DNA from 3 places in the Phytobacter palmae genome. Region 2 is predicted to be linked to each of the others. Evidence: predicted binding sites of a transcription regulator. Region 2 holds the regulator's gene; each other region holds the start of a gene.
What was found. Region 2 encodes CRP, which controls carbon source genes, mostly activating them, when cyclic AMP is high. Its sites were predicted from a motif close to ATGTGANNNNNNTCACAT; they were not measured.

Region 1 (7,919 bases), on a different contig from region 2:
CTGTTCAGTTCATTCATAAACTGGCGACAGTGACCGCAGGGGGTGTAATTAACGGTGATAGAGGCCAGCGCTTTTTCGCCGCGCTGCCATGCGTGGCTGATGGCACTTTGCTCAGCATGGACGGTTTGCTGCATAGTGGCGCCAAGAAATTCCATATTGCTGCCGAAATACCAGGTACCGCTAATACCGCGGGCAATCGCGCCGACATTAAAATGCGAAAGCTCAGTACGTGCACAGGCTGCTGCTAACGGTAACAGAGCGAAAGCCAACGCGTCTTCGTCCATACCCGTGGCGTTAAGCAGAGTCGATACCTGTTCAGCGCTTAACATCGCGGGAAAATCCGCGTCCGCCAGCAGCGGTGCCAGTGCGGCCTGTAAATTCTCCGCAAGGGCCGGAAACGCAGTGTGAAAACGTGAATGCATGGCGTTGCCTCATAACAATGTAATGGGATCGTAGTGTAAGGGCCGTTTTAGCCTTTATATGTGATCAACATCTCACTGTATATGCAACGTATGCAATTCAAATTAAAAATGCGCGACTCATCGCAAATTTTAGCCCGCTATCGCGAGGATTACGGGAAAGAGGAATGGCGCAATCAGTGACGTAATAATCCCACAAATAACCAGTGCCAGTGAGCTGAACGCCCCTTCCTGATAATCCAGCTCCGCACAACGCGCGGTACCCAGGGCGTGAGAGGCTGTGCCCATGGCCAGGCCGCGGGCTGATTTTGTGCGAATACGCATGGCATCCAGCAGCGTGTGACCGAAGACCGCGCCCAGTACGCCGACAAAAATCACGCAAACCGCGCTAATCGCCGGAATACCGCCAATGCTGCCACCAACCGCCATGGCAATTGGCGTGGTGACTGATTTGGGCAGAATAGACGCGGCAATCTCTGGCGATGCGCCCATCATCAGCGCAATACCGGCTCCGCTCGCCATCGCCACAATACTGCCGAAAAAGCAGATAGTAATGATGGATTTCCAGCGCGCGCGAATCTGATGTAACTGCTCATAAAGCGGAAATGCCAGGGCGACCACCGCAGGTTGCAGTAAATCATTAAGAACTTTGCTTCCCTGAAAGTAGTGGTCATAAGGGATGCCGGTAACCAGCAGGAACGGGATAATCACCACCATCGCAATCAGCAAAGGATTAAGCAGCGCCATTTTGAAGCGTGCAGAGAGCTTACGCGCTGCAAAAAAGACCGCCAGCGTGAGCGGAAGCGACCACCAGATATACGCCATCATTTTTCACTTCCTTTCTCGCCAATGACTCTACGTTCGCCGTGCGCCAGATGAGTGGCCCAGCTCACCACGAGAAAAACGATAACCGTACTGACGGCACAGGAGACCACTATCGGGCCAAACTGCGCGCGCAGAATGTCGTAATACTGCATTACGCCCACACCAATTGGCACAAACAGGAGCGCCATGTAGCGGATCAGCACATAGCAGCCAGGATTAACCCATTTGGCAGGCAGGATTTGCAGCGCCAGCAGGACGAACATGATTAACATGCCGATGATGCTACCAGGTATAGTAATAGGCAGCAGTGATGAAATATAAATTCCTGCATATAAACAAGCATATATCAGAACAAACGCGCGAAGGTACTGCCAGATAATGTTCAGTGATTTACTCATGGTGAAGACCCTTGATGAAACGCATTCATCATACAATTAAAGCCGGAAATGTGCTACCGATCACATCATGAATTCTGAGCATACCAAACATTCCATTCCGGAACGTCGGGCATTACCACAAGATTGTTGTTCGCGAATTACGCACTGCCTTTACTCTGTGCGGTGGGTATCGCCTGGATGCTGTGGATCACTTCGCGCATTGCGCGGTTTACGACTTTATCCTGGCGCATAATCAACCCAAGCGTGCGGTGCAGCGCAGGAACCAGCGGCTGAATAATTAAGCCTGCGCAATCTTCGGCCTGGGTGACTGACATCCGCGGCACAATGCTATAACCGAGCCCGGCGCGTACCATCCGTTTTATCGCCTCAATACTGCCAAGTTCCATCACTGGCGAGGTACTCTTACCGGCACGCTGAAACCAGCCGTCAATAAGTTGTCGTGTGCTACTTCCGGATGCAAAAACGATCAGTGGTAGTTGCTCCGTCTCTGCGCCAGATTCGCCCTCGGGCGGTTTTGCCGTGATGGTGACGAATTCATCGACCATGACCGGCGTTACGTCCAGGTTTCTGCTGGTTGCGGGCAGGGTAACCAGTCCTATGTCGATACTGTTCTCCTCAACACCCCGAACAATGTCCTGCGTATTGCCGGTTCTGACGCCGACCGACAGTTGAGGGTAGTCTTTACGCAACTGTTGCAATATGGCTGGCAATAAATGAATACACACCGTGGCGCCAGTGCCAAGGGTAACCGTGCCGCTGATATCGAGCTTGTGCATGGCGACAGATTGCACCGCTGCACTCACGGCTTTTTCAATTTCTTCGCAGTGCGCCAGTAACGTCAGCCCTGCCGGTGTCGGACGAACGCCACGACCAGTACGCTCAATCAGGCGGGTTTGCAAAGCGGTCTCCAGCTGGCGCATCTGCAAACTGACCGCAGGCTGGGAGATCCCCAGCGCTTCGGCTGCAGCAGTAAAGCTGCCCCGGCCGATGACCAGCCTGTAGGTCGTCAATTGATCGAGACTGAGGTGTGCCATCCAAAGTTTTCCTTATACGGGTAATAAGCGCAGCACTGTGTCTGTACTTATGCGATCCGGCTAGCCTGTCAACACACCTGAGCAGGAGCCGGACAATGGAAATTATCGAAGCAGAAGAACAACATATTAGCGCAATGCAGCAAATATACGCCTGGCACGTGGTGAATGGCAGTGCCTCATTTGAGACCACCGCGCCTGACAGAGACGAAATGCTGGCGCGTTTGACTAAGACTCGCACTGCCGGGTTGCCGTGGTTTGTCATCCTCGAAGAGGGGATCGTCAAGGGCTATTGCTACCTCTCACACTATCGCACGCGTTATGCCTACCGCTACACACTGGAGGATTCTATCTACATAGATGAGCGATTTCGCCAGCGTGGCGCAGGCAAAGCGTTGCTGGCGAAAGCCATAGAATGGGCAGAAAACCACGGCTATCGCCAGCTCATTGCCGTTGTTGGCAACAGCGAAAATGTGGGGTCGCTGCGCCTGCATCAGCGGGCAGGTTTTACCCAAACAGGAACGTTGAACAATGTCGGTTTCAAACATGGTCGCTGGCTGGATATTGTCATTATGCAGCGCACCCTGGGCGAGGGAGGCTCGACCCTGCCGGTGGCGGATGTTTACCCACGCTCGGCCTGATGCCGTCGTGTTTTGAAACACTCTTTTCTCCCTGTGTCAGAGGCGCTACTATGTCGCCTCATTTTTTCAGGGGCAATGTATGCGTGTATTACTGGCGCCGATGGAAGGTGTGCTCGATTCGCTGGTGCGCGAGCTGCTGACCGAGGTCAACGACTACGATCACTGTATCACCGAGTTTGTGCGCGTGGTTGACCAGCTGTTGCCGGCAAAATCGTTCTACCGCATCTGCCCTGAACTGCATCATCAAAGTCGCACCCCCTCCGGCACCCTGGTGCGTGTGCAGTTGCTGGGGCAATACCCCGAGTGGCTGGCGGAAAATGCGGCTCGCGCGGTGGAATTAGGTTCCTGGGGCGTCGATCTCAACTGCGGCTGCCCGTCGAAGCTGGTAAATGGCAGCGGCGGTGGGGCAACGCTGCTCAAAGACCCCGAGTTAATTTATCGCGGGGCAAAAGCCATGCGCGAAGCCGTACCCGCTCACCTGCCGGTGACGGTAAAAGTGCGTCTGGGGTGGGATAGCGGTGAGCGGCAGTTTGAAATTGCCGATGCCGTTCAGCAGGCCGGGGCTTCTGAACTGGTGGTTCACGGGCGCACAAAAGAAGACGGCTATAAAGCAGAACGTATTAACTGGCAGGCCATTGGTGAGATTCGCCAGCGTCTTAGCATTCCGGTTGTCGCAAATGGCGAGATTTGGGACTGGCAGAGCGCTCAGGACTGCATGGCGGTGACCGGCTGCGATGCGGTAATGATTGGTCGTGGCGCGCTGAACGTACCTAACCTGAGCCGGGTAGTGAAAGAAAATGCGCCGCGTATGCCCTGGAGCGAGGTTGTCGCGCTACTGCAAAAATACACGCGGCTGGAAAAGCAGGGCGATACCGGAATGTATCACGTGGCGCGGATCAAACAGTGGCTGGGTTATCTGCGCAAAGAGTACGTCGAAGCGATCACGCTGTTTGAGCAGATTCGTACTCTTAAAAGCTCGCCGGATATTGCCCGCGCGATTCAGGCGCTAAAAGCGTAAACTCTGCGATCATAGTCACGTTTTTGCGTGGCATTGATTGAGTGAATGAAGCAACCTGATAGAGTTTCCCACGGATTGTTACTGCATAAGCAGGCTAAACCTGATGTTCTGGCATTTGCCGGAAGTCAGGTTTTTTTGTTTCTGGGGTTCGGATGAAAATCGCCAAAATACTTAATAATAATGTGGTGGTCGTGCTGGATGAACAACAACGCGAGCAGGTCGTCATGGGCCGGGGGCTCGCGTTCCAGAAACGTACCGGCGATGAGCTGGATGAGAGCAAAATCGAAAAGATTTTTGCCCTGCAAAGTGACGAACTGGTCAGGCGCTTAAGTGAACTGCTCAATCAGATCCCGCTTGAGGTGATGACCGCCTGCGATCGCATTATTGAACTGGCGCGCAGCCGACTGGGAAAATTGCAGGAGAGCCTGTATATCACCCTGACAGACCACTGTTTTTTTGCCATTGAACGGCTGAAAACAGGACAGGTGATTCGTAACGTTCTCTTGTGGGAGATACGCCGTCTCTATCCCAAAGAGTTCCAGATTGGACAAGAGGCGCGGGCGATCATCGCAAAACGCCTGGGCGTGGAATTACCAGAAGATGAAGCCGGGTTTATTGCGCTGCATCTGGTCACCGCGCAGCTTAACAGTGATATGCCGGATGTTATGCATATCACCAAAGTAATGCAGGAGATCCTGCATATTGTGAAATACCAGTTGAAACTCGACTATAACGAAGAGTCGCTCAGCTACCATCGTTTTGTCACGCACCTGAAATTTTTCTCGCAGCGGATGTTAACGCGCACGGTGGTCGAGGATGATGATTTGTCACTGCACCAGGCCGTTAAAGAGAATTATGCCAGCGCCTGGCGTTGTGCGGAGAAAGTGGCTCGCCATCTGGAACAAAACTATCAGCGGAACCTCACTACCGAAGAAATTATGTTCCTTGCGATTCATATTGAGCGTGTACGAAAAGACAAACGCTGAAAGAGAGCGAAGAGTTACACAACATTATCCTCCTTGCAGGAGGGCGGCGATGCAGCAGAGACCCGGGAGCGTAGTTAAGTCAGTTCCGGGGATGAGCAAGGCTACCAATGCACCTGCAACGTAAAGAATGAAGTGTAAAACAGGATTGTTACTGCATCTCGCAGGCAAAACCTGAGCCCGGCCCGCGAGGTGCTGGACTCAGGTTTTTTTTTATCTCAGTCATAGCCTTCGGGCATAAGAAGTAAGGAAAAAGCATGGAATATCAAGCGCTGGCGAAAGATATTCTCAGCCACGTCGGGGGCAAGGAGAACATTACCAGTCTGGTGCACTGCGCCACCCGGTTACGCTTTAAGCTCAAAGATAACAAGAAAGCAGATGCCGCAGGGCTGAAAGCCAACCCTGGCATCATTATGGTCGTAGAAAGCGGGGGGCAGTTTCAGGTGGTGGTCGGTAACCACGTTCATGACGTCTGGCAGGCGGTGCGTGATGAAGCCGGGCTCACGGATGACACACCGGTTACAGAGCCAGCTCAGGGGGAGAAAATCTCTCTTTTTGGGCGGGTAATCGACACCATTTCCGGTATTTTTACCCCTTTTATTGGCATCATGGCGGCCTCCGGGATCCTGAAAGGGCTCCTGGCGCTTGCCGTGGTTTGCGGCTGGCTGACAACCAACAGCGGAACATATCAAATCTGGTTTGCCGCCAGCGATGCGCTGTTCTTCTTCTTCCCCCTGATACTTGGTTACACCGCCGGTAAGAAATTTGGCGGTAACGCTTTTGTGACGCTCGCGATTGGGGGGGCATTAACCCACCCGCTTATGATCAAAGCGTTCGAAGTAAGTCAGGCACCCGGGGCGATAAGCGAAACCTTCCTGGGCATCCCGATTACCTTTATCAACTACAGTGGTTCGGTTATTCCTGTCATCATTGCCGCCTGGGCAAGCTGCTGGCTGGAAAAACAGTGCAATAAGTTCCTGCATCCGGCGGTAAAGAACTTTTTTGGCCCGCTGATCTGTATTGCGGTGATCGTGCCGCTGACTTTTCTGGTGATTGGCCCGATGGCGACCTTGCTTAGCCAGGGGCTGGCGCACGGCTATCAGGCCATTTATGTCTTTGCGCCCTGGCTTGCTGGCGCTGCGTTGGGTGCGCTGTGGCAGGTGTGCGTGATTTTCGGCCTGCACTGGGGGCTGGTGCCGCTGATGATCAATAACCTGACCGTGTTCGGCCAGGATACGATGCTGCCCATTTTGCTGCCTGCGGTACTGGGCCAGGTGGGGGCGGTACTGGGGATTTTCCTGCGTACCCGTGACCCACGCCAGAAAATATTGGCCGGTTCGGCGGCCACTGCGGGTATCTTCGGTATTACTGAACCAGCGGTCTATGGTCTGACGCTACCGTTGCGCCGTCCGTTTATTTTTGGCTGCCTTTCCGGGGCTATTGGCGGAGCGATCGTTGGCTTTAGCAACAGTCACGTCTACTCGTTTGGCTTTGCGAATGTCTTTACTCTGGCGCAGATGATCCCGCCGGGTGGAGTGGATGCCACCTTATGGGGCGGGATCCTGGGATCGATTGTTTCACTGGTGCTGGCGTGCATTCTGACCTTTGTGGCGGGAATGCCGAAAACGGCGGTGGTGGCAAAACCGATTGCCGTTGTGCCGGGTGAAAATGACATCCTCTCCCCGATGACGGGTACTGTCCTGGCGCTGGAGCAGGTACCGGACAGCACCTTTGCCGCCGGGCTGCTGGGGCAGGGGGCTGCGATTATCCCTTCGGACAATAAAGTGATTGCACCCTTTGCCGGTGAAGTAGCCTCGCTGTTCCAGACCAAACACGCCATCGGTTTATTAAGCGATAGCGGTATTGAGGTGCTCATTCATGTGGGAATCGATACCGTCAGGCTGGACGGCAAGCCCTTTACCGCGCATGTCAGCGTTGGCGATAAAGTACAGCCTGGCGATTTACTGCTGGAGTTTGATCGCGATGCGATCCTCTCGGCCGGATACGATCTGGCAACGCCCATCATCATCAGTAACAGTGACGACTATCGCGCTGTGACGACCGTGGCATCGACATCGGTGGAATCCGGTATGCCGCTGCTGGCCGTCAATCGTTAATCAAAGGAGATATCAATGAATACATTCCCGAATGACTTCTTATGGGGCGGCGCTATCGCTGCAAACCAGGTGGAAGGCGCTTATCTGGAAGACGGCAAAGGCCTTTCCACCTCTGACGTGCAACCCAAAGGCGTGTTCGGTGACGTGGTAGAGCGAGTGGCGGGCGACAGCAGCCTGAAAGATATCGCTATCGATTTCTATCACCGCTACCCGGAAGATATCGCCCTGTTTGCTGAAATGGGCTTTAGCTGTCTGCGTGTCTCCATCGCCTGGACGCGTATTTTCCCCAATGGTGATGAAACCACGCCCAACGAAGCGGGGCTGGCGTTTTACGACAAACTGTTTGACGAGATGATCAGTAAAGGGATGACGCCGCTGGTGACGTTATCCCATTACGAAATGCCATGGGGGCTGGTGAAGGGTTATGGCGGCTGGGGCAGCCGTCAGACCATTGCCTTCTTTGAGCGTTATGCCCGCACGGTGTTTG
Region 2 (7,919 bases):
CGTGCGTCGCGTGTTCCAGACCCGTTCTGGCGTTTGTCCAGATAACATTATTAACCTCCTGATTCAGCGAATCATTTTGATTTGCTTAACACTGAGTAAAGTGTGCGCGCTGGTGAGAAAGGCATCAATTAAGGATAAAAGACGATTGTTAGCCTGAGAGTAATAATCAAAGTGATGATTTGTGACGAGGATCATTTTAAGGAGGGAAAATCTGTAGCATTCCGGGGGCACGATGCGCCCCCGGAATGAAGTAGAACAGTCAGCGCTGCGCGGCCAGGCGCTGGCGAATCTGCTCAAAATGGTCAACGTTGTACAATTTGCCGTTTAGGAAACGTGTTTTCAGTTCACCGGTTTTTTCCTGTTCCCAGGTTTGTTCGTCATGCAGTTGCAGTTCACCCTGCGCATCTCTTTCTACCCGTAACAGCCCGCGCGCCGAACATTTCAGACCGCTGTCGGTTTTCGGCTCTTTGAAGATCATCCGCCCTTTACCGTTGACCGCGCCCCAGGTCGCTTTCATAGCAAAACCGAATGTGTCGCGCGTGTTGTACTGATAGGTAAATGATCCCACGCCGAAGACGACATTTGAGCTGGCAAAACCTTTGGCTTCCAGGCGGCGCAGAATTTCATCTGCACGCGCAAGGGTAATGGAATCGCCATAAATCAGGCCGACATGCGGGTCGAGTACTTTGTAGCCTTTCTCATTCACGGTGCCGCCGAAGATCTCCCATAACACTTCCACCGACCCTTTCTCTTCCGGGCTGCGATCGCCACGCGTATCATCATCTGCCCCGGTGCCACACAGGATCTCAACCGGGTCACCGCTGTCCGGGCGGAACACTATGCGCCCTTCACGATTAAGGATTATCTGTTTCAGTTCACGGGTGTATTCCGTCATCACCCGCCAGTAATCCCAGGTATCCGAGACGATTGAGACAAATCCCTGCGGATAGAGATCGACTATCAAGCGGCGGAAGGTTTCAATCTCTTGTTCCTTCTCGCCCACGCACATTACGCTGTGCTCGGTGGCCGGAATGCTCGCGCCGATAAAATAGTCTTCACCTGCGGTGTAGTAGTCACGGGCATAGAGCAGAGAGGGAATACTGTCGGTGCCTTTAAAGCTCAACAGATGCCCGGCACCGGCCTGCATAGTGTCCTGGAGACCCGCCATGCCACGGAAAGAAAAGTCATGGCACTGGAAATCGAGGTGCGACATATCGCTGCAGGTTTTTTCCGCCCACTGTTCGCAGACCTTACGGTAGTGGTGCGCGATAGTGGCATTAGTAGAGGCTTTCCATAATTCAGCGGAGAGCACGGTCTCAAGGTAATTCACCAGCCAGAAGAACTCATCACGGGTATTCGTGATGGTCAGTACCGGGACTTTCATTGGCACTGTGCTGCCCTCATCAAGGGATTTAATGTGCAGAGGCAGATAGCCCAAATTGTGCAGCGCACGGATGTGGTCCACTGGCACGGCGTCCTGGCCGAGATAGCTGTCCATCACCGCTTTGTATTCATTCACCACATCTTCTTGTGGGCGGGCAAAAAAGGCATCGTTGAACAAATCGACCATAAACCACTGCAAAAAGCCCTGCAGCCCGAAGAACACCAGCTTGCCGTCCGCCACGGGAGAAGAGAAAAAGCGATCGCTGCGCGGCGTAAAGTTGGAGTAGACCTGCGTCGTCCCTTGTGGGTACTGCGCCCGGTGGGAAACTTTGTAACCGTCGATAGCCAGAATGGGGTTCATTTTCATGGTGTTATCTCCCTTAAGCGCAAAAAATAGTATCGATGTCGATAAGCTCTACGCGAGGTTCGCGAAGCTCAGAAGAAGCAAACGAAGTAGTGGTATAAATGGCGTCAATGCCATTGTTCAGCAGGTTTTCCACCCCTTTGGAAAAGACGCCGTGGGTCACGTAAAGGCTCACGCTGCGCGCACCGGCATCGCGTAACACCTGAGCGGAGCCGATAAAAGTACCGCCCGCATCGCAAAGGTCATCCACAATCAGCACATCTTTGCCTGCCACATCGCCAGAAACCAGCGCAAAGCCAGTCAGGTTGCCTGTTGCAACATCACGCTCTTTAGTGAGGATGGCGTAATCCCTCGCCCCGCTGGCTTTTGCCACGTTATGAATTTTCTTCAGCGCCCCGGCATCGGGCGCCACCAGCGTCAATTTGCCTGTACTTATTGCCTGACGCAGGGTTTCACTTTTCATCAGACAGGTTTCCTGAGCAATCACCACGCTGTTGTTGATGGCCGCTGCGGCTGCGTCACTGTGCGGATCCAACAGGAAAACTTTATCGAAATTCAGTACGTTCAACTGGTTAGCGAATACCTTGAGCGCAAAGCTGTCACCATTGACCATGTGGCGGTCCTGACGCGCCCAGGGCAACCAGGCCAGTTCAAGGTGGCTTACGGTGATGTCAGTAGCATGACGCACGGCATCAGTTAATTGGGCTAACAGCATGAAATCATTCATATCACGCATGGCGGCAACGCGAATCCGCATAACCTGAGCAAAACGAGGCAGTTTACTCATCACTCTCAGCCATACTGCGCCGTCAGGAAAGACACCACGTTCGATTTCAACTGGCTGATTATCAAGCGTTAACTCAATTTTGCTGGACATGATTCACCTCACCATTAGTTAATGTCCCTAAGACACTTATAATATTGTCTATGAGACACTTATTGGCAAGGTTTTTTTTCACTTTCCGGCAAACACATAATTAACTCGTTGATATTTAATAAAATAAAAGTTAACTTGCCCCCCTTTGATGGACTGATAAACTTGTGGCGTGTTTAATAAGGCGAATAAGCGATGATAAGCGAAGCAGAGTATCTGGATTCTTATGATGCCAGCCGGTTCCCTTCACCTCTGGTGACGGTAGACAGTGTGCTGTTCACGCTGCATGAGCAGGCGCTTCGCGTTTTGCTGGTGAAACGTGCCAGTCACCCTCAACAGGGGCGCTGGGGTCTGCCTGGCGGATTTATCGATATGGAACAAGATGAGTCCACGCGCGCCACGGCATTACGTAAGCTGACAGAGAAAACCGGCGTCTCCCCTTCCTGGCTGGAACAACTGGATACCTTTTCCGGGGCAAAACGCGATCCCCGTGGCTGGAGTCTGACCATCGCCTGGTATGCGTTAATCTCCTGGGTCGCCTGTGCACCACATATTGCAAGCGTGAGCGATGCCAAATGGATGCCGGTAACCGGGCTGGATGATATCGACCTGGCCTTTGATCATCGGGACATAATTCAGGCTGCGCTGCAACGATTACGGCAGAAAACAATGTACTCTTTACTACCAGTTTATTGTCTGCCTGATATGTTTACCCAGACGCAATTGCAGGAGGCGACGGAGATTATTCTCGGTCAGCCTATCCAGCGAAAAAGCCTGATTCGTCGATTTGAGGCCTCTGGTATGTTTGAAGAGACAGGCGAGAGCGTAGCGACTGGTGCACGAAAAGCGCGCTTGTGGCGGCGTAAACCGGGTGTCGATATTCATCTCTTTTCCCGAAATTTACTGACGGATTAGTATAGTCTGCGCGATGTCCCGCGAAATGAAAAAACGGCGCAACATCGTGCAGCTATAGTTGTCCCATTCTGATTCTATTATTCTGTACTATGGCTGAAATTACACCTTCACGACTCTCGGAAATGGCGGATGATTCTTCCACCTTCCGCCCACTGCGCGGCGGAAGCAATCCGCATTTCCAGACTATGCTGCCGCGCCTGATCCGCCGGAAACTGGGCTTTACACCGACCTGGCAGCGCCTTGAACTGCCCGATGGCGATTTCGTGGATCTCGCCTGGAGCGAAGACCCGACACAGGCAAAACATAAACCCCGTCTGGTGGTCTTTCATGGGCTGGAAGGCAGCCTGCATAGCCCTTATGCTCACGGCCTGATAGAAGCGGCAAAAGCGCGCGGCTGGCTGGGCGTGGTGATGCATTTTCGTGGCTGTAGCGGTGAACCTAATCGCCTTAACCGTATTTACCACTCTGGCGAAACCGAAGACGGTACCTGGTTTTTGCACTGGTTGCAGCGGGAGTTTGGCCAGGTGCCCACCGCTGCGGTGGGCTATTCGCTGGGCGGCAATATGCTGGCCTGTCTGCTGGCAAAAGAGGAAAATCGCGTCCCCCTGGATGCCGCAGTGATTGTCTCTGCCCCCTTTGTGCTGGAAGCATGCAGCGCCCATATCGAAACCGGCTTTTCGCGGGTATATCAACACTATTTGCTCAACCTGCTGAAAGCCAACGCGTCACGAAAATTAAAAGCCTATCCCGGCTCATTACCCATTGATTTACGACAGCTGAAACGTCTGCGTCGTCTGCGCGATTTTGATGATGCGATCACGGCGCGCATCCATGGCTTTGCCGATGCGATTGACTATTACCGCCAGTGCAGTGCCATGCCGTTGCTGAATAAAATCAGCAAACCGACGCTGATCATCCATGCGAAAGACGACCCCTTTATGGATCAAAATGTGATACCCGATACGCAGACGCTGCCGCCGTCAGTAGAATATCAACTCACCGAACATGGTGGTCACGTGGGGTTTGTGGGCGGCACGTTACTACACCCGGAAATGTGGCTGGAAAAGCGCATCCCCGACTGGCTGCAAACTTATCTGGAAATCTGAATGATTATTCCCTGGCAGGATCTGGCGCCTGAGACACTCGACAACCTGATTGAAAGCTTTGTCTTGCGTGAAGGCACCGATTATGGTGAACATGAGCGCTCACTCGAACAAAAGGTCGCCGATGTAAGACGGCAATTGAAAAACGGCGAAGCTGTGCTGGTGTGGTCAGAACTGCACGAAACCGTCAATATTATGCCGCGCTCGCAGTTTCGCGAGTAACGCCCGGGCGGCTGGCTTCGTCTACAACAATGGTTTACTCAGGGAGCTGCTATGTCCGCTAAACATCCGGTTATTGCCGTAACAGGTTCCAGCGGTGCGGGAACCACTACCACCAGCCTCGCGTTTCGCAAAATCTTTGCTCAACTGAATTTGCATGCCGCCGAGGTCGAGGGTGACAGCTTTCATCGCTATACCCGCCCGGAGATGGACATGGTAATCCGTAAGGCCCGGGATTTAGGTCGACATATCAGCTACTTTGGCCCGGAGGCGAATGATTTCGGCCTGCTGGAACAGACATTTATCGAATACGGACAAACCGGCAAAGGTCAGGCACGAAAATATCTGCATACCTACGATGAAGCCGTTCCCTGGAATCAGGTTCCCGGCACGTTCACCCCCTGGCAGCCCTTACCAGAGCCAACAGATGTACTGTTTTATGAAGGGTTACACGGCGGCGTGGTAACGCCACAGCATGATGTCGCCTGCCATGTCGATCTGCTGGTGGGCGTGGTTCCGATAGTTAACCTTGAATGGATTCAAAAGCTGGTGCGTGATACCGGTGAGCGTGGACATTCCCGTGAAGCGGTGATGGACTCGGTGGTACGCTCGATGGAAGACTACATTAACTTCATTACCCCCCAGTTCTCCCGAACCCATATTAACTTCCAGCGCGTGCCGACCGTTGATACTTCCAATCCGTTCGCGGCGAAGGTCATCCCCTCGCTGGATGAAAGTCTGGTCGTCATTCATTTCCGTAACCTTGAAGGGATCGACTATCCCTGGCTGCTGGCGATGCTGCAGGGTTCGTTCATTTCGCACATGAATACGCTTGTGGTGCCGGGTGGGAAAATGGGACTGGCGATGGAGCTCATCATGACCCCGCTGGTACAGCGGTTGATGGAAGGGAAGAAAATTCAGTAGCCTTGCGGCGGACACAATATCTTCCCCCGCCAGGTGTAGCCCCGGAAAGCGTAGCGCCACCGGGGAAAAGGTCGAATGCGCTACGCTTATCCGACTTACCTGCTTAGCCTTTGAAAGCGGTTCTCAGGCCTCAATCACTTCATACGAATGCGTGATTTTCACCGCCTTCTCCAGCATTAACGCGACGGAGCAATATTTCTCGGCAGAGAGATCCACCGCACGCGATACCGCCGCCTCTTTCAGCTCCTTGCCGGTCACGATGAAGTGCAAGTTGATATGCGTAAACAGACGCGGAGCCTCTTCACGACGCTCTGAGGTCAGCTTCACTTCGCAATCTTTCACATCGTGGCGGCCTTTTTGCAGAATAGATACAACATCGATAGCGCTGCATCCTCCTGCTGCCATCAGCACCATTTCCATCGGGCTTGGGGCTTTGTCGCCTGAGTTACCATCCATCAGGATCTGGTGCCCGGACGCAGACTCGCCAAGGAACGTTAAACCTTCTACCCATTTCACTCGAGCTTGCATTTTTAATTCACTCCGGAGTTACAGTTTTCTTTACAGATTACGCGTACATAAGAAAACTCGCAACGGAAGGCGACCTGCGTCAAGCTGAAGCGAGACACCAGGAGACAGGCGACAAAAGCTATGCTAAAACAATCGGGATGCTACAGTGATACATTGATGTTATGTATGTATGCAGAGGACATCACATATTACAGGCCGCAGGCATGTCTGACGGTCCACTTCCCAGGTATGGGGAAGATAGATTGCAACCCCGGACGCGATATGTGAATCCAGCGTCTGGAGCCAGCTTATAACAGAGGATAACCGCGCATGGTGCTTGGCAAACCGCAAACAGACCCGACTCTCGAATGGTTCTTGTCTCATTGCCACATTCATAAGTACCCATCGAAGAGCACGCTGATTCACCAGGGTGAAAAAGCGGAAACGTTGTATTACATCGTCAAAGGCTCAGTGGCTGTGCTAATCAAGGATGAAGAAGGTAAAGAGATGATCCTCTCTTACCTTAACCAGGGAGATTTTATCGGTGAACTGGGTCTGTTCGAAGAGGGTCAGGAGCGCAGTGCATGGGTACGCGCCAAAACCGCTTGTGAAGTGGCCGAAATCTCCTATAAAAAATTCCGTCAATTAATTCAGGTGAACCCGGATATCCTGATGCGTTTGTCTTCTCAGATGGCGCGTCGTCTGCAGGTCACCTCAGAAAAAGTCGGCAACCTCGCCTTCCTTGATGTGACAGGCCGTATCGCACAGACGCTGCTGAATCTGGCGAAACAGCCGGATGCAATGACCCACCCGGACGGTATGCAAATTAAAATTACCCGTCAGGAAATTGGTCAGATCGTTGGCTGCTCCCGCGAAACTGTCGGTCGTATCCTGAAAATGCTGGAAGATCAAAACCTGATCTCCGCGCACGGTAAAACCATCGTCGTGTACGGTACACGTTAATTCTCAAGCGGCGCGTCGCCCTTAACGATGCGCCGTTTTTGTCTCTCTTTTCCATGTGGCGCAGGCTGATTTATCACCCCGAAATCAACTATGCACTGCGACAAACGCTGGTGTTATGCCTCCCTGTGACCGTGGGTCTCATCGCGGGCCGTCTCGATCTCGGTTTGTTGTTTTCCCTTGTTCCTGCCTGCTGCAATATTGCCGGTCTGGATACGCTGCATAAACGTTTCTTCAAACGTGTCTTCATCGGCGGCACTCTCTTCGCTGGCAGTAGCCTCACGGTACAGTTATTACTGACGCAAAATGTTCCGCTACCGCTGATCCTGACCGGATTAACGCTGGTCCTCGGCGTCACGGCAGAAATCAGCGCATTGCACGGGCGCCTGCTCCCCGCCTCGATCATTGCCGCCATCTTTACGCTCAGCCTCGCCGGTAGCATGCCCATCTGGGAACCGTTACTGATTTATGGTCTGGGGACACTGTGGTACGGCGCGTTTAACGCCTTCTGGTTCTGGCTGTGGCGGGAGCAACCGCTACGTGAATCATTGAGTCTGCTGTATCGCCAGCTGGCGGACTATTGCGAAGCAAAATACAGTTTGCTGACGCAGCATGTCGATCCCGAAAAAGCCCTTCCGCCACTACTGGCGCGCCAGCAAAAAGCGGTGGA
Region 3 (7,919 bases), on a different contig from region 2:
AATGAGTGTTTACAAAATAACCATCGCTGTTTCATTTAAAGCTGGATTTACCCTTTTTTGACCTTAACTTACAAAATCAGTTTCCTTCTTGCCCCAAAAAGTTTCGCCCCGCTCAGCCATTTGTAACAAAAGCTGACAAGGTGCAAAACGTTCTCCATAAAGCGAAGCCAGGCGCTGTAGAGTTGCGACAATATCACCCGCGCCAAGGGTATCCATATAGCGGAACGGGCCGCCCAGGAAAGGCGGAAAACCGATGCCAAACACCGCGCCAATATCACCATCGCGCGGGCTGCGAATCACCTTCTCGGCGAAGCAGCGTGCGGCCTCGTTAAGCATCATCATGACGCATCGTTCGGCGATCTGTTCTGCCGATAATTTGCCTGTGCCAGAAGCCCCCACAAGCGGGTAAATTGCCGGGTCAGGCTGTTTCTTGCTTTTACGCCCTTTCTTACCGTAAAGATAGAAACCGCGCTCATTTTTTCTGCCTTTGCGATCGTCATTCAATATTGCAGAGACGACGCTTGCAGGGGCACTAAAACGCTCCCCGTAAGCAGCCTCCAGCACTGGGATTATTTTAGTCCCCGTGTCGATCCCCACTTCATCCAGAAGTTGTATGGGGCCGACAGGAAAGCCAAATTTTACCAGCGCCTTATCAATATTCTCGATACGTTCCCCTTCGCTCAGCAGTCGCATTGCTTCGCTCATATAAGGCGCCAGAATACGGTTTACATAAAAACCCGCTTTGTCCGCCACGACAATCGGTGTTTTGCCCTGCTTCTTGGCCAGTTTCACCACTGTCGAAATCGTCTGTTCAGCGGTACCGGCATGGGGAATAACTTCCACCAAAGGCATCTTCTCAACCGGACTAAAAAAATGTAATCCGACAATATTCTCCGGACGCGCTGCCCTGGCCGCAATATCGCCGATGGGCAACGATGATGTATTGGAGGCAAAAATGGTCTGCGGCGAGCACTGTGCTTCAATCTCGGCGACCATCTGTTGCTTAAGATTCAAATCTTCGAAAACGGCCTCGATAACCACATCACGATGAGAAAAACCGCTGTAGTCAGTCGTACCGGAAATGCGGGCCATTTGCGCATCACGTTCAGCAGATTTGAGATGGCGGCGGCGCACCTTTTTATCAAGCTGTTCCCAGCTATATTTCAGCGCGTGGTTAATGCCTTTCGGATTAATATCTTTTATGCGAACAGGAAGGTTGCCTTTACCGGCCGTCACGTAAGCAATCCCGCCGCCCATCAACCCGCCGCCAAGGATACCGACAGCGCGAAGCGGACCGGCCGCAACCGGGCTGCCCGGGTCTTTTTTTACCTCGGTGCTGGCAAAGAAAATATGCCGTAGCGCCTGCGATTGCGGGGTCATTGCCAGTTGACCAAACGCGCGCGCCTCAGCGTCATACCCGCTACTACTACCCTGGCTTAAGCCCGTTTCGATAACGTTCAAAATATGCGTCGTCGCGGGATAATTACCCTGGGTTTTTTGCTCTGTTTTTTTCGCGACCATGCGGAATAACAGTGCGCGTACCAGCGGACCGGCAAGCAGACGTTCACGTACCGGCAGGCTGCGGCTGGCAGGACGGCCTTTTGTGGCAAGCTCTGCGGCAGCATCCAGCAAGATAGAAACCGGCACAACATCATCCACCAGCCCCACTTTTAACGCCTGACGAGCGCGCAGTTGTTTACCGGTAAGGATCATACCCAGCGCGGTGCTTACTCCAACCAGACGCGGCAGGCGCTGGGTGCCGCCGGAGCCGGGCAACAGGCCAAGCTGGACTTCGGGCAACCCTAAGACCGTCTTCGCATCATCGGTACAAATACGGCGGTGGCAGGCTAGTGCCAGTTCCAGCCCGCCGCCCAGACATGGACCATGAATGGCGGCGATCACCGGGATCGACAGGGCGTGGATCTCAGCCATGATCTGCTGCCCCTGGCGCGCCAGATCTTCGGCCTCTTTGGCCGTTTTGCAGCGATCGATCATATTGATATCCGCCCCGGCGATAAAATTATCCGGTTTTGCGGAAATGAACACTACACCGCGTATCTGCTTGTTTTCGCGGATTTGTTTAAGAATGGCGCGTACCTGGCCGCCAAACTCCGCCTTTAGCGTGTTCATCTTTTCGTCAGGAACATCAATACTGACTATGGCAACATTGTCCGGGCGGACATTAAGCGTAAATGCTGAGGTCATCTCCATTATTCGGCCTCCAGAACCATAGCTGCACCAAGTCCGCCTGCGGCGCAGGCGGTTACCAGACCAAATCCGCCGCCACGTCTGCGCAGTTCATGCAAGGTTTGGGTGATCATCCGCGCCCCGGTCGCCGCAAAGGGATGCCCGTAAGCAATTGATCCTCCCAACACGTTGAATTTACTCTCATCCACCTCACCCGTTGCCTGCGTCCGGCCTAATACATCACGAGCAAAGCGCTCGCTCGCCATCAGTTTCAGGTTGGTCAGGGTTTGCGCCGCAAATGCTTCATGCATGTCCAGTAAGGTTAAATCCGCCATCGTCAGTCCCGCTCTGTCGAGCGCCAGCGGCGTCGCCCAGGCCGGCCCCAGCAACATATCCTGCCGCACGTCAATGGCTGTGAAGGCATAACTTCGCAGGAATCCCAGAGGCTGCAAACCCAGCTCTTTCGCCCGCGACTCGGTCATCAGGATCACCGCGGCTGCACCATCGGTAAGTGGTGTGCTGTTCGCAGCGGTCACGGTGCCATGTCGGCGATCAAATGCCGGACGCAGTTTGGCGTAATCCGCAAGGCTGGAATTTTGCCGTACATTATTGTCCTGCGTTATCGGTTCGCGAAAAGGTGGCGCATAAGCAGTCATCACCTCCTCTGCTAGCTTACCTTCCGCCCAGGCCTGCGCCGCATACTGGTGAGAACGATGGGCCAACGCATCCTGTTCCTGACGCGTAATGCCATAGGTTTTCGCCATCTGCTCTGCGGTATCGCCCATGCGTAAACCAGTGGAGTATTCCGCCACTGCAGGGGGCACTGGCAATAAATCGCGCAACCGTAAACGGGAGAAGAGCTTCAATTTTTGTCCTGTCGTACGGGCTTTGTTGGCATCAACCAGCACACGAGCCAGCTTTTTGCTCACGCCGATTGGCAATACTGAAGAGGAGTCAGCACCGCCTGCAATACCCGCACGAATCGTCCCCGCCATCAGGCTTTCGGCAACGTTTGCCACCGCCTGGAAACTGGTGGCGCAGGCGCGGCTCACGCTATAGGCATCGGTATGCACACTCATGCCCGTTCCCAGTACGATTTCTCTTGCGATATTAGGTGCTTCCGGCATTTGCACCACCTGGCCAAAGACCAGTTGCTCAATGATTTCCGGCGGGATTTCACTACGGGCAAGGAGCTCACCCACCACCATTTTGCCAAGATCGATAGCTGGGACGCCGTGAAATACCGTCGCCTGACGGGCAAATGGCGTACGTAATCCACTGACAATGGCGATGCGGTCGCCCTGACGGGTGACAAGCGGTAATGCCTGACTCATAACACTCCCCTGTTAACAGCATGATGCACTAGTGGTCGGACCTGATAACAGTCTTAACTAATTATTTACATTTAGCCAATGGGGGAAGAAAAAAAGTGGGAGGTAAAACACAGAGATTATTGAAAAAACGCTCCCGCAAAGCAGGAGCGCAGGCAGGAAGATTAACGCAGACCCAACTGGAAAATCAGCGTTTCCGCTTCGCAAGCAAAAACAAAATCAATATCCAGACGCACGCCGCCTTCCACTTCCGTGAACGTCGAGGTGATTTGGCAAGGATCGGACTCTACGCCACGCGCGCGTGCAGTTAGTGCAGCCAGCGTCTCTTCTGCATCGGTGCGATTTGTAAACACGCGGCTATAAGAGGCGGTGCAATCGGAGTTGTCCATGATGGTACCAACATCCATACAGCAGCAAACCGGGGTTTCATCAGCACTGCATTTACTCATTGTGATTTCCTCTGAATTCGCACCCAAGGTGCCTGGTAAACGTTGCGCATATTTTACCCCCCTCAATAACCCGTCTCCAGTCGTTAATGTGAGGAAAGCCTCTAAGTGACCGAAATCACACTTAAAAATGATCCAGAACAAAAACCACCAATTATCATTAGCGACACTGGCCGCAATTTTGCCACGCAGATCCCGTTTCGAAGATCACAATTGAAAAATTTTATATACAAGCTTGCAACATTTAGTCTGGTCCGACCTATACTCTCGCCACTGGTCTGATTTCTCTGAAGTACCGCAGACCCTACACTTCGCGCTCCTGTTACACCACGTAACATAGTTTAAATAAAAATAACCGGATGAGGTTTTGGTCATGAGCCAGAAAAACCTGTTTACCAAATCTGCACTCGCAGTCGCAGTGGCAATCGTCTCCACCCAGGCCTGGTCCGCAGGCTTCCAGCTCAACGAATTTTCTTCTTCTGGTCTTGGCCGCGCATATTCCGGCGAAGGCGCTATTGCAGATGACGCGGGTAACGCCAGCCGCAACCCTGCGCTGATTATGATGTTTGACCGTCCAACTTTCTCCGCTGGCGCTATTTTCGTTGATCCAGATGTTGATATCTCAGGCAGGTCACCAACAGGTGCCAGTCTGGATTCGAAAAATATCGCGCCAACGGCATGGGTTCCAAACCTGCACTTCGTCGCACCCATCAACGATCAGTTTGGTTGGGGGGCATCCGTTACCTCTAACTACGGTTTAGCGACTGAGTTTAATAACGACTATGCGGCAGGCGCATACGCAGGCAAAACAGATCTGGAAACCCTGAACCTGAACCTGAGCGGTGCCTATCGTCTGGATAATCACTGGAGTTTCGGTCTGGGCTTTGATGCGGTGTATGCCAAAGCGAAGATTGAGCGCTACGCAGGCGATCTCGGCAGAATCGTTGCGGGTTCAGGTCGGTTACCACCGATTCCAGGCCTGGCGCAGCAGGTGGCAGGTATTCCGGCTGATACGCAGGTTGCTTATCTGAAAGGTGATGAGTGGGGCTTCGGCTGGAACGCCGGTATCCTTTATGAAGTCGATAAAGATAACCGTTACGGCTTAACCTACCGCTCTGAGGTGAAAGTCGACTTTGATGGCGATTACAAGAGCAGCCTGCCTTCGGCCTATAACCAGATCCTCGGTAACTTCGGCCTGCCTTTGGGCACCAATGGCCGCACCACTGGCGGTTCTCTGACCCTGAACCTGCCAGAAATGTGGGAAATCTCAGGTTATAACCGCGTTGCGCCGCAATGGGCTATCCACTACAGCATGGCTTATACCAGCTGGAGCCAGTTCCAGGAGCTGAAAGCGACAAACAGCAACGGTCAGACCCTCTTCTATAAAGATGAAAGCTTTAAAGACTCTTACCGTATCGCACTGGGTACCACCTACTATATGGATGATAACTGGACCTTCCGTACCGGTATCGCCTTTGATGATAGCCCGGTTCCGGCTGACAAACGTTCTATCTCCATTCCGGATCAGGACCGTTTCTGGCTGAGCGCAGGTACCACGTATGCGTTTAACAAAGATGCGTCTGTAGATGTCGGCGTCTCTTATATGCACGGACAGAAAGTGAACTTCACCGAAGGCCCGTACACATTCAGATCCGAAGGGCGTGCATGGCTGTATGGCGCGAACTTTAACTACGCATTCTGATTTATCGCAGGCATAAAAAAGGTGAGCTTCGCGCTCACCTTTTTTCGTTTATTCGGAGTCAATTTCCTTGAGGTCGCCCTGAATCGCCTGAGCGTTCGGGTTTTCCTGAGGCTTGAGCTTACCGCCGTTGGCAATAAAGTCATGACGCTGGAAGTAAGCTTCACGCACCATGATATAAGGGTCGGAAGACTGACGCAGCAGGCCGTCTGAATCCAGCAACTGAGCACGTGTTTCAATGCCCTCCACCGTCCATTTACCGACCGACAACGGCCAGGTCAGCCAGGACAGCACCGGATAGAGCGTATCCGCCATATCACCGCCATCTTCACGTAGCGTAAAGCTGCCGTAGAAAGGCAACTGCATATACGGCCCATAGCCAACGCCATAATGCCCCAGTGTGCTACCAAAACGGTGCGGCTCAACGCGCTGCAGTTTAGGGTTCGACATACCAGCAACATCCATCAGGCCACCCATACCCAACAAGGTATTAAGGAAGAAGCGCGTAAAGTGAACCATGCCCTGATAGGGATCGCCCTGCAGGAAGTAGTTCACCATGATGGCCGGTTCTTCAAGGTTACTGGTGAAGTTGCTCAGGCCGTTACGCGCGGGCTGCGGCACATAGTCACGCCATGCCACCGCAACGGGACGCACAACATACGGGTCCAGGACATTAAAGTTGAAGTTGTACATGGTGCGGTTAAATCCTTCCAGTGGATCTGAACGCCCCTGCGTGTCTCCTGAACTGGCGCAGCCCGCCAACAGTGTGGTTGCCAGCGCAATCGCCGACACACGAAATTTCATAGGTGTCTCCCTGAAGAAAATGGCTTTCGCTGAGTGCCATCCAGAAGGGCACAAACGCAATCTGCCTCGGTTCGCATCATAAACATGCAAGGCATTGTATCAGCACACCTTGTGTTGTCTACGCAACGCGCGAATCTCATATTGAGCATAGTCGCAGTTTGCCCCCCTCGTTTCGTTACAATTTTATCTCATCTTCATCAAAGCCATATCGCCATAGTTGCCATTCCCCCCAAATTAGGAAGAAGCCCTCCAGACCTTGTAAAAAAAGCCGCTACGCTTAGTCCATGAGTCACAAGTAGACAGAGGCAATATGGACGGCATCAAAGACGAGAAAATCGACAAGCACACCGACGAAATCGAAGTGGAAAGCGAAGAGAAAATCGGTGGTGAGCAAATTGAAGTAGATGAAGAGCGCCTCCCCTCACGCGCTATGGCTATCCATGAGCATATCCGTCAGGACGGCGAGAAAGAGCTGGAACGCGATGCCATGGCGCTGTTTTGGTCCGCCATCGCCGCCGGGTTGTCGATGGGAGCCTCGTTGCTGGCAAAGGGGATTTTTCACGTTCAACTCGAAGGTGTACCGGCCGCCTTTATTCTGGAAAATCTCGGCTATACCTTCGGCTTTATTATTGTGATTATGGCTCGCCAGCAGCTTTTTACGGAAAACACCGTTACCGCAGTACTTCCGGTGATGCAAAAGCCCTCATGGGTCAATTTTGGCCTGATGATGCGCCTGTGGAGCGTAGTGCTGCTGGGGAATCTTATTGGTACGGGTATCGCGGCATGGGCTTTTGAGTATATGCCGATTTTTGATGAGCCAACGCGAGACGCGTTCGTCAAAATTGGCATGGACGTGATGAAAAATACGCCGATGGAGATGTTTTCCAATGCCATTATTTCCGGCTGGATTATCGCTACAATGGTCTGGATGTTCCCGTCTGCAGGTGCGGCGAAAATCGTGGTCATTATTCTGATGACCTGGCTTATCGCACTGGCTGACACCACCCATATCGTAGTGGGTGCGGTGGAGATTTTTTATCTCATCTTTAATGGCAACATCCACTGGAGTGAGTTTTTCTGGCCGTTTGCGCTTCCAACCCTTGCCGGGAATATCTGCGGCGGTACATTTATCTTCGCGCTATTGAGTCACGCGCAAATCCGCAATGACATGATTAACAAGCGCAAAGCCGAAGCCAAAGCAAAAGCCAAAACCAAACGGGAAACCGCTGAAAACTGAGGTTGAATGGCGACACTTTAACCACTCGGGCGCAGGACACTTAACGCAAAGGCGAAATGACGTTATACTCCTGCCGCCTCGTCCCCTTAGTTAAATGGATATAACGAGCCCCTCCTAAGGGCTAGTTGCAGGTTCGATTCCTGCAGGGGACACCATATACCCTTCTCCTGACGTCCATCGAATTTAATAAAACCCCTTAAAATCAGCGACAAACT

Region 1: AAIG39_RS06225 (CidA/LrgA family protein) is a predicted target of CRP. The motif match lies at 1,691-1,708, and genes of this name have one in related genera.
Region 3: AAIG39_RS19715 (YfcZ/YiiS family protein) is a predicted target of CRP. The motif match lies at 4,071-4,088, and genes of this name have one in related genera.

The regions. Positions count from the first base shown of each region.
Region 1 covers NZ_JBCIVJ010000003.1:210,092-218,010, reverse strand. Annotated here, with positions in the region: gene cdd (cytidine deaminase) at 1-422, opposite strand, end outside; gene AAIG39_RS06230 (CidB/LrgB family autolysis modulator) at 552-1,247, opposite strand; gene AAIG39_RS06225 (CidA/LrgA family protein) at 1,244-1,642, opposite strand; gene AAIG39_RS06220 (LysR family transcriptional regulator) at 1,780-2,676, opposite strand; gene AAIG39_RS06215 (GNAT family N-acetyltransferase) at 2,772-3,314, shown strand; gene dusC (tRNA dihydrouridine(16) synthase DusC) at 3,394-4,332, shown strand; gene bglG (transcriptional antiterminator BglG) at 4,485-5,318, shown strand; gene bglF (PTS beta-glucoside transporter subunit IIABC) at 5,573-7,432, shown strand; gene AAIG39_RS06195 (glycoside hydrolase family 1 protein) at 7,448-7,919, shown strand, end outside.
Region 2 covers NZ_JBCIVJ010000002.1:20,103-28,021, forward strand. Annotated here, with positions in the region: gene mdcA (malonate decarboxylase subunit alpha) at 1-48, opposite strand, end outside; gene AAIG39_RS02805 (nicotinate phosphoribosyltransferase) at 260-1,750, opposite strand; gene prs (ribose-phosphate diphosphokinase) at 1,764-2,624, opposite strand; gene AAIG39_RS02815 (NUDIX hydrolase) at 2,817-3,536, shown strand; gene AAIG39_RS02820 (hydrolase) at 3,626-4,642, shown strand; gene AAIG39_RS02825 (YheU family protein) at 4,643-4,861, shown strand; gene AAIG39_RS02830 (phosphoribulokinase) at 4,913-5,782, shown strand; gene AAIG39_RS02835 (OsmC family protein) at 5,906-6,310, opposite strand; gene crp (cAMP-activated global transcriptional regulator CRP) at 6,620-7,252, shown strand; gene AAIG39_RS02845 (YccS/YhfK family putative transporter) at 7,306-7,919, shown strand, end outside.
Region 3 covers NZ_JBCIVJ010000018.1:67,871-75,789, forward strand. Annotated here, with positions in the region: gene fadJ (fatty acid oxidation complex subunit alpha FadJ) at 64-2,211, opposite strand; gene fadI (acetyl-CoA C-acyltransferase FadI) at 2,211-3,521, opposite strand; gene AAIG39_RS19715 (YfcZ/YiiS family protein) at 3,683-3,967, opposite strand; gene fadL (long-chain fatty acid transporter FadL) at 4,338-5,666, shown strand; gene mlaA (phospholipid-binding lipoprotein MlaA) at 5,715-6,467, opposite strand; gene AAIG39_RS19730 (formate/nitrite transporter family protein) at 6,778-7,704, shown strand; tRNA gene AAIG39_RS19735 (tRNA-Arg) at 7,785-7,859, shown strand.